Fodinicurvata sp. EGI_FJ10296: one gene and its partner. The main gene of each other region encodes a partner of the protein of the gene in region 2 in a complex. Links are inferred from orthologs where the notes say so. Each region holds a gene or a part of one and is shown on either strand. Other genes may lie near its edges.

Evidence for each region. The genes of interacting proteins can lie anywhere in the genome.
Region 1: the proteins of scpA (region 2) and meaB are in contact, whole or in part, in a crystal structure (PDB 8DPB), measured with the Methylorubrum extorquens proteins. The link is inferred for Fodinicurvata sp. EGI_FJ10296 from one-to-one orthologs. Residues at the interface, in SOR27001.1 of Methylorubrum extorquens: Glu577, Glu578, Asn579, Asp580, Gly581, Arg582, Arg583, Arg585, His596, Ala604, Ser605, Ala608, Asp609, Gly611, Phe612, Asp613, Val614, Asp615, Ile616, Gly617, Pro618, Leu619, Glu625, Arg628, Gln629, Val631, Glu632, Asn633, Asp634, Glu661; in SOR26638.1 of Methylorubrum extorquens: Arg20, Ala21, Ala24, Arg25, Thr28, Ser32, Arg33, Arg34, His37, Thr98, Gly99, Gly100, Ser101, Ile102, Leu103, Lys106, Thr107, Ala110, Ala113, Ile114, Asp115, Arg116, Ala118, Phe119, Ile120, Arg121, Pro122, Pro124.

The regions. Positions count from the first base shown.
Region 1 is NZ_JBFCVL010000008.1:226,564-229,526, reverse strand. Bases 14-2,904 are described here. They hold meaB (methylmalonyl Co-A mutase-associated GTPase MeaB), read left to right. Parts: upstream 14-882; coding sequence 883-1,926; downstream 1,927-2,904. Other genes in these bases: ABZ728_RS18215 (glucokinase), read right to left, coding at 1,871-2,830; ABZ728_RS18225 (TRAP transporter large permease), read left to right, coding at 14-734. In the rest of the region: more of ABZ728_RS18225, read left to right, coding at 1-13. UniProt on the Escherichia coli protein: Binds and hydrolyzes GTP. Likely functions as a G-protein chaperone that assists AdoCbl cofactor delivery to the methylmalonyl-CoA mutase (MCM) ScpA and reactivation of the enzyme during catalysis.
Region 2 is NZ_JBFCVL010000012.1:61,211-64,188, forward strand. What follows is about bases 46-2,951. They hold scpA (methylmalonyl-CoA mutase), read right to left. Parts: upstream 2,618-2,951; coding sequence 473-2,617; downstream 46-472. Other genes in these bases: ABZ728_RS21240 (SLC13 family permease), read left to right, coding at 46-455; ABZ728_RS21250 (ribbon-helix-helix domain-containing protein), read left to right, coding at 2,839-2,951. In the rest of the region: more of ABZ728_RS21240, read left to right, coding at 1-45; more of ABZ728_RS21250, read left to right, coding at 2,952-2,978. UniProt on the Escherichia coli protein: Catalyzes the interconversion of succinyl-CoA and methylmalonyl-CoA. Could be part of a pathway that converts succinate to propionate.

The DNA.
Region 1 (2,963 bases), on a different replicon or contig from region 2:
GCCTCAGCCTGATGGCGACGAGCTTCATCGCCTCCTACTGGCTGGACCTGCCGCTGTCGCCACGCGCGCGCCTGGGGGAACTCCGGCGGCTGTTCCTCAGGGCGTTCTTCCCGCTGTTGACGCCGGTGATCATCATCGGCGGCATCTGGACGGGATTCTTCACGCCGACCGAGGCCGGGGCGATCGCCTGCATCTATGCCTTCTTGCTGGGCACGGTCGTCTATCGCGATGTCGGCGTGCGCGATCTGGTGACCGTGCTGCAGCGGACGGTTTCCTTCACCGCCATCATCATGTTCATCATCGCCATCGCCACGTTCTACGGCTGGCTGCTGGTGCGGCTGCGCATCCCCCAGGAACTGGCGGTGATGCTGACCGATCTGAACATCGGCGTGACCGGAATCCTGTTCTGCATCGCCCTATTCTTCCTGATCATCGGCTGTTTCATGAGCGTCGTCGAAGCGGTGCTGATATTCACACCGATCTTCATGCTGTCGATCCAGTTTCTGGGCATCGACCCTGTGTTCTTCGGTGTGCTCATGGTTCTGACGCTTTCCGTCGGCGTGATCACACCGCCCTTCGGCAACGTCCTCTATGTGCTGGTCGGCATCGCCGGTATGCCGTTCGAAGAGGTGGTGCAGGCCGTGGCGCCGTTCCTGATCCCGATCTTTGTCGTGATCGCACTGCTGATCCTGTTCCCGTCACTGGTCACGTTCCTGCCGTCCATCCTTTCATGAGCGAGAGCCGCCGATCGCCGGTCGGGGAATGGTCCGGCGTCTCCGGGTGGGGGGGGATAGCCCCTACGACGCCGGCCTGATAGGCTGACGGTCCCGATCAGCTCCTATTCGATCATCCACTGCACGACCTTCAGGCCCGATCCAGTCCATGCCCGCTCAGAACGACCCGGAAACCCTCGCCCGCGGCCTTCGCGCCGGCAATCGCCGGGCTTTGGCGCGGACCATCACGCTGATCGAGTCCACGCGCGCCGATCAGCGGGCACAGGCCCGCGCGGTGCTGGAACAGGCCGCCGCCGACGCCGAGGCCGGGTCGCCGGAGACGATGCGGCTGGGCATCACCGGCGTTCCCGGTGTCGGCAAATCGACCTTCATCGAAAGCTTTGGCACGGCCCTGATCGAGCAGGGGCACAAGGTCGCCATACTGGCGGTCGATCCCAGCTCGGCGCGCAGCGGCGGCAGCATTCTGGGCGACAAGACGCGAATGGAGCATCTGGCCCGCAACCCGGACGCCTTCATCAGACCGTCGCCGACCGGCGGCAATCTGGGCGGTGTCGCGCGCCGGACGCGTGAAAGTATTCTCGCGTGCGAGGCGGCCGGCTATGATGTCGTGATCGTGGAAACGGTCGGCGTCGGACAGTCCGAAACGGCGGTCGCCGACATGGTCGACGCCTTTCTGCTGCTGCTGTTGCCCGGCGGCGGCGACGAACTGCAGGGCATCAAACGCGGCATCGTCGAACTGGCCGACATCGTCATCGTCAACAAGGCCGATGGCGCGATGACGGCTGCGGCGAACGAGGCCACGTCGGAATACCGCCGGGCGCTGACCTTCCTGCGCGGCCGTCAGGATGGCTGGAAGGTGCCGGTGCTGCAATGTTCAGCCCTTGAGGAGCGCGGGCTCGACCGCGTCTGGGAGAGCGTCGCCGCCTTCCGGGAGGCGCGGATCTCCGCCGGACTGTTCCATAAGAACCGCGAGCGTCAGGCGCTGTCCTGGATGTGGTCGGAAATCCGCGACACGCTGCTGGAGCGGTTCCGCGCCGATGCCGGTGTCCGCGCGCGGCTGGCCGAGATCGAGCAGGCCGTCGCCGACGGCACGATAACGCCGTCGGGGGCGGCCGATACCCTGCTGGGCACGTTCCTCAAGGACGCTCCAGCACCAGCTTCAGGCCCAGAAACGCCGGGGTCGGGTGGGTGATCACATAGGTGGGAATCTCGTCAAGATAGGACCGGAACCGGCCCTTGTCGATGAAGCGCTCGCGGAATGGCGACTGATCGAAATAGGGGCCGAGCTTGGGCACGATACCGCCGGCGATATAGATGCCGCCGAACGCCCCGATGGTCAGGGCAAGGTTGCCGGCCACCGTTCCCAGCATGCCGCAGAACATATCCACCGCTTCCCGGCAGATCGGGTCCCGGCCGGCGACCCCGGCCTCGGTCACGCCGGGCGGGTCGCGCATGGGCGCGTCTTCTTCGCCCTCCAGCGCCGCGATGGCCTCGTAAAGGTTGGTCAGCCCCATGCCGGACAGCACACGCTCGGCGGAGACATGCCGGTGCTTCTGGCGCAGCCATGTCAGGACGGCTTCTTCGCGCGCGGTGACCGCCGCCATGGTGACGTGCCCGCCTTCACCGGCCAGCGGTTGCCACGCCTCGCGCGTCGGGACAAGACCTGAAACCCCCAAACCGGTGCCCGGCCCGATGACGCCGACGGCGCGGCCGGGCAGGGGCTTGCCGTCGCCAACCTGACGAAAGTCGCCGGGGCCGAGCTGCGGCACCGACAAGGCGGCGGCGGTGAAATCGTTGACGACTTCGAGCCGGTCGAAACCGAACTGGGCCTTCATGCCGGAAATAGAGAAGGTCCATGCCTGATTGGTCATGGTCACCTGATCGCCGGTAATCGGCGAGGCGATGGCGATTGCCGCCGCCGCCGGCCGCGCCGGCGGGGCCACCTGATCGAGATAGCTTTCGATCGCGGCTTCCAGCGACGGGAAGTCCCGGCACGGAAGAATGCGGATATCCGCCACCCCTGCCGATGACACCAGGGCGAAGCGGGCGTTGGTGGCGCCGAGATCGGCGACGAGCGCTGGTCTGTCCAGGGGCATGTCGTGGCGTATCCTTACGTTCCGGCCGGATGGGCTTTGTCCGCAACGACTGGATCGCCAAATCGGTGACGCCCGTCAAGTCATTTCCCGTCATCGGCGTCGGGCGCCGCTGTTCCTCAATGCCGCGTTGAGC
Region 2 (2,978 bases):
AGGCCTATCGCTCGGTCGACTGGCGCATTCTGGTGATCATTTTCGGCATGCTGGCGTTCAGCCGCGCACTGGACAAGACCGGCGCCATGGCCATCATCGTTGACGGTGCGCTGACGGTGGTGCGCGATTTGCCGCCGATCGCGATCCTGGCGACGATCTATATCGTCACCTCGTTCATGACCGAACTGATTTCGAACAATGCCGTCGCGGTGCTGATGACGCCAATTGCCATCGGCCTTGCCGATCAACTCGGCGTCGATGCCCGGCCGTTCGTCGTCACCGTCATGTTCGCCGCCTCGGCCACCTTCGCCACGCCGATCGGCTACCAGACAAACACGCTGGTCTATAACGCCGGCGGCTATCGGTTCGTCGATTTCCTGCGCGTGGGATTGCCGATGAACATCCTTGTCGGGGCGACCGCGATCCTGGTCATTCCGCGCTTCTGGCCGCTATAGCGGCGCCGTGTTGCGGATCACTGGCGGGCGTCGAGCAGGGCAAGAACCTCGGCCGCCGCCATGGGAATATTCGTACCCGGCCCATAGATCGCGGCGACGCCGGCTTCCATCAGCGCGTCATAGTCCTGCGGGGGAATCACGCCGCCGCAGACGATCAGGATGTCGTCGCCGCCCTCGGCCTTGAGCGCCGCCGCCAGCGACGGCACGAGCGTCATGTGGCCGGCTGCCTGGCTGGAAACGCCGATTACATGGGCATCGTTCTCGATTGCCTGCCTTGCGGCTTCTTCCGGCGTCTGGAACAGCGGCCCGACATCCACGTCAAAGCCGATATCGGCGAAGGCTGTCGCGATCACCTTGGCGCCGCGGTCATGGCCGTCCTGGCCCAACTTGACCACCAGCAGGCGCGGCCGGCGCCCCTCGCGTTCGGCAAAAGCGGCGACGTCGGCCACGATTTTGGCGTATCCCTCGTCGCCCTCGTAAGCATGGCCATAGACGCCGCTGATCGAGCGGGTCACGGCCCGATGCCGGGTAAAAACCCGCTCCAGCGCCTCGGTCATTTCGCCGACCGTCGCGCGCACGCGCGCCGCGTCAATCGACAGTTCCAGCAGGTTCCCCTGGCCGGATTCCGCAGCCCGCGTCAGCGCCGCCAACGCGGCATCGACGGCGCCCTGATCGCGGGTCCGGCGCAGGGCCGCCAGCCGTTCGGTCTGCGAGGCCAGCACCTGGGCGTTATCGATGCTGAGCACGTCCACACGCTCGGGGTTTTCGACGGCATAGCGATTGACGCCGACGATCGTCTCCTCACCGCGGTCGATCCGGGCCTGCCGGCGGGTCGCCGATTCCTCGATCCGCAGCTTGGGCATGCCGACCGCCACCGCCTTGGTCATGCCGCCGAGCTCGTCGACCTCGCCGATCAGGGCGCGCGCGGCGTCCGCCAGATCGCGGGTCAGCGCTTCGACGTAATAGGATCCGCCCAGCGGGTCGATGACCTTGGGAATGCCGGTTTCCTCAGCCAGGATCAACTGCGTGTTGCGGGCGATGCGGGCAGAGAAATCCGTCGGCAGGCCCAGCGCCTCGTCGAAAGCGTTGGTGTGCAGGCTCTGCGTACCGCCCAGCACCGCTGCCATCGCCTCGATGGTCGTCCGCACGACGTTGTTATAGGGGTCCTGTTCGGTCAGCGAGACGCCGGACGTCTGGCAATGGGTGCGCAGCATGCTGGACCGGGGGTCCTTTGGCGCGAATTCCCGTTCGATCATTTCCGCCCACAGCACCCGGGCGGCCCGCAGCTTTGCCACCTCCATGAAGAAATTCATGCCGATGCCGAAAAAGAACGACAGGCGCGGTGCAAAGGCATCGACATCCAGACCGCGCGCGACCGCCGTGCGGACATATTCCAGCCCGTCGGCCAAGGTGAACGCCAGTTCCTCGACCGCCGTCGCGCCCGCTTCCTGCATGTGATAACCGCTGATCGAGATCGAGTTGAAGCGCGGCATGTTGGCGGCGGTGTATTCGATGACGTCGGCCACGATGCGCATCGACGGTTCCGGCGGGAAAATATAGGTGTTGCGGACCATGAACTCCTTCAGAATGTCGTTCTGAATGGTGCCGCTGAGCGCCGACGGCGCGACGCCCTGCTCCTCGGCCGCAACGATGTAGCCCGCCAGCACCGGCAGGACAGCGCCGTTCATGGTCATCGACACCGACATCCGGTCCAGCGGGATCTGGTCGAACAGGATCTTCATATCCTCGACGCTGTCGATCGCGACACCCGCCTTGCCAACATCGCCGACGACGCGCGGATGATCGCTGTCATAGCCGCGATGGGTCGCCAGATCGAACGCGACCGACAATCCCGACTGGCCGGCCGCCAGATTGGCCCGATAGAACGCGTTGCTGCGCTCCGCCGTGGCGAACCCGGCATACTGGCGCAGCGTCCAGGGGCGGTTGGTGTACATAGTGGCGCGGGGGCCGCGCACATACGGCGCCGTGCCGGGGGCGGAATTCAGTCCCGGCACACCTGCCAGATCGGCGGCCGTGTACAGCGGCTTGATGGTCAGCCCCTCCGGCGTCTCCCAGACGTGCGTGTGCAGCGGCTTGTCCTTCAACTCGCGCTGGGCAGCGTCCGCCCATGCCGCAAGGATGTCTTTGTCCGATCCGCTCATGGCCTTACCCCGCAGCACCGCATTCCATCATTGCCGACATCCTACAGCGCCCGCCCCGGCCCGGTCCATCGTCGCGGCCCCTGTCTGGTGGGCATCTCACCAGGCGAGTCACGACACCGGGCGCCAAAAATATGTTGCATGCCGTGAAATGCAACTTTAAAGAGGAAATCCTTCGGCATAGTTCTCCAATCCGCGTCGACCACCAGCGAAAGCCGCCATTGATGAGGAACAAGCTACCCCAATACCCCTGGTCGTTCAGCGAAGATCAGAGCCCGTATTGCCGGAACGTCACGGTCGACGGCCGCCGCACCAGCGTCCGCATGGAACCGATGATCTGGCAGAGCCTCGCCGAAATCGCAGA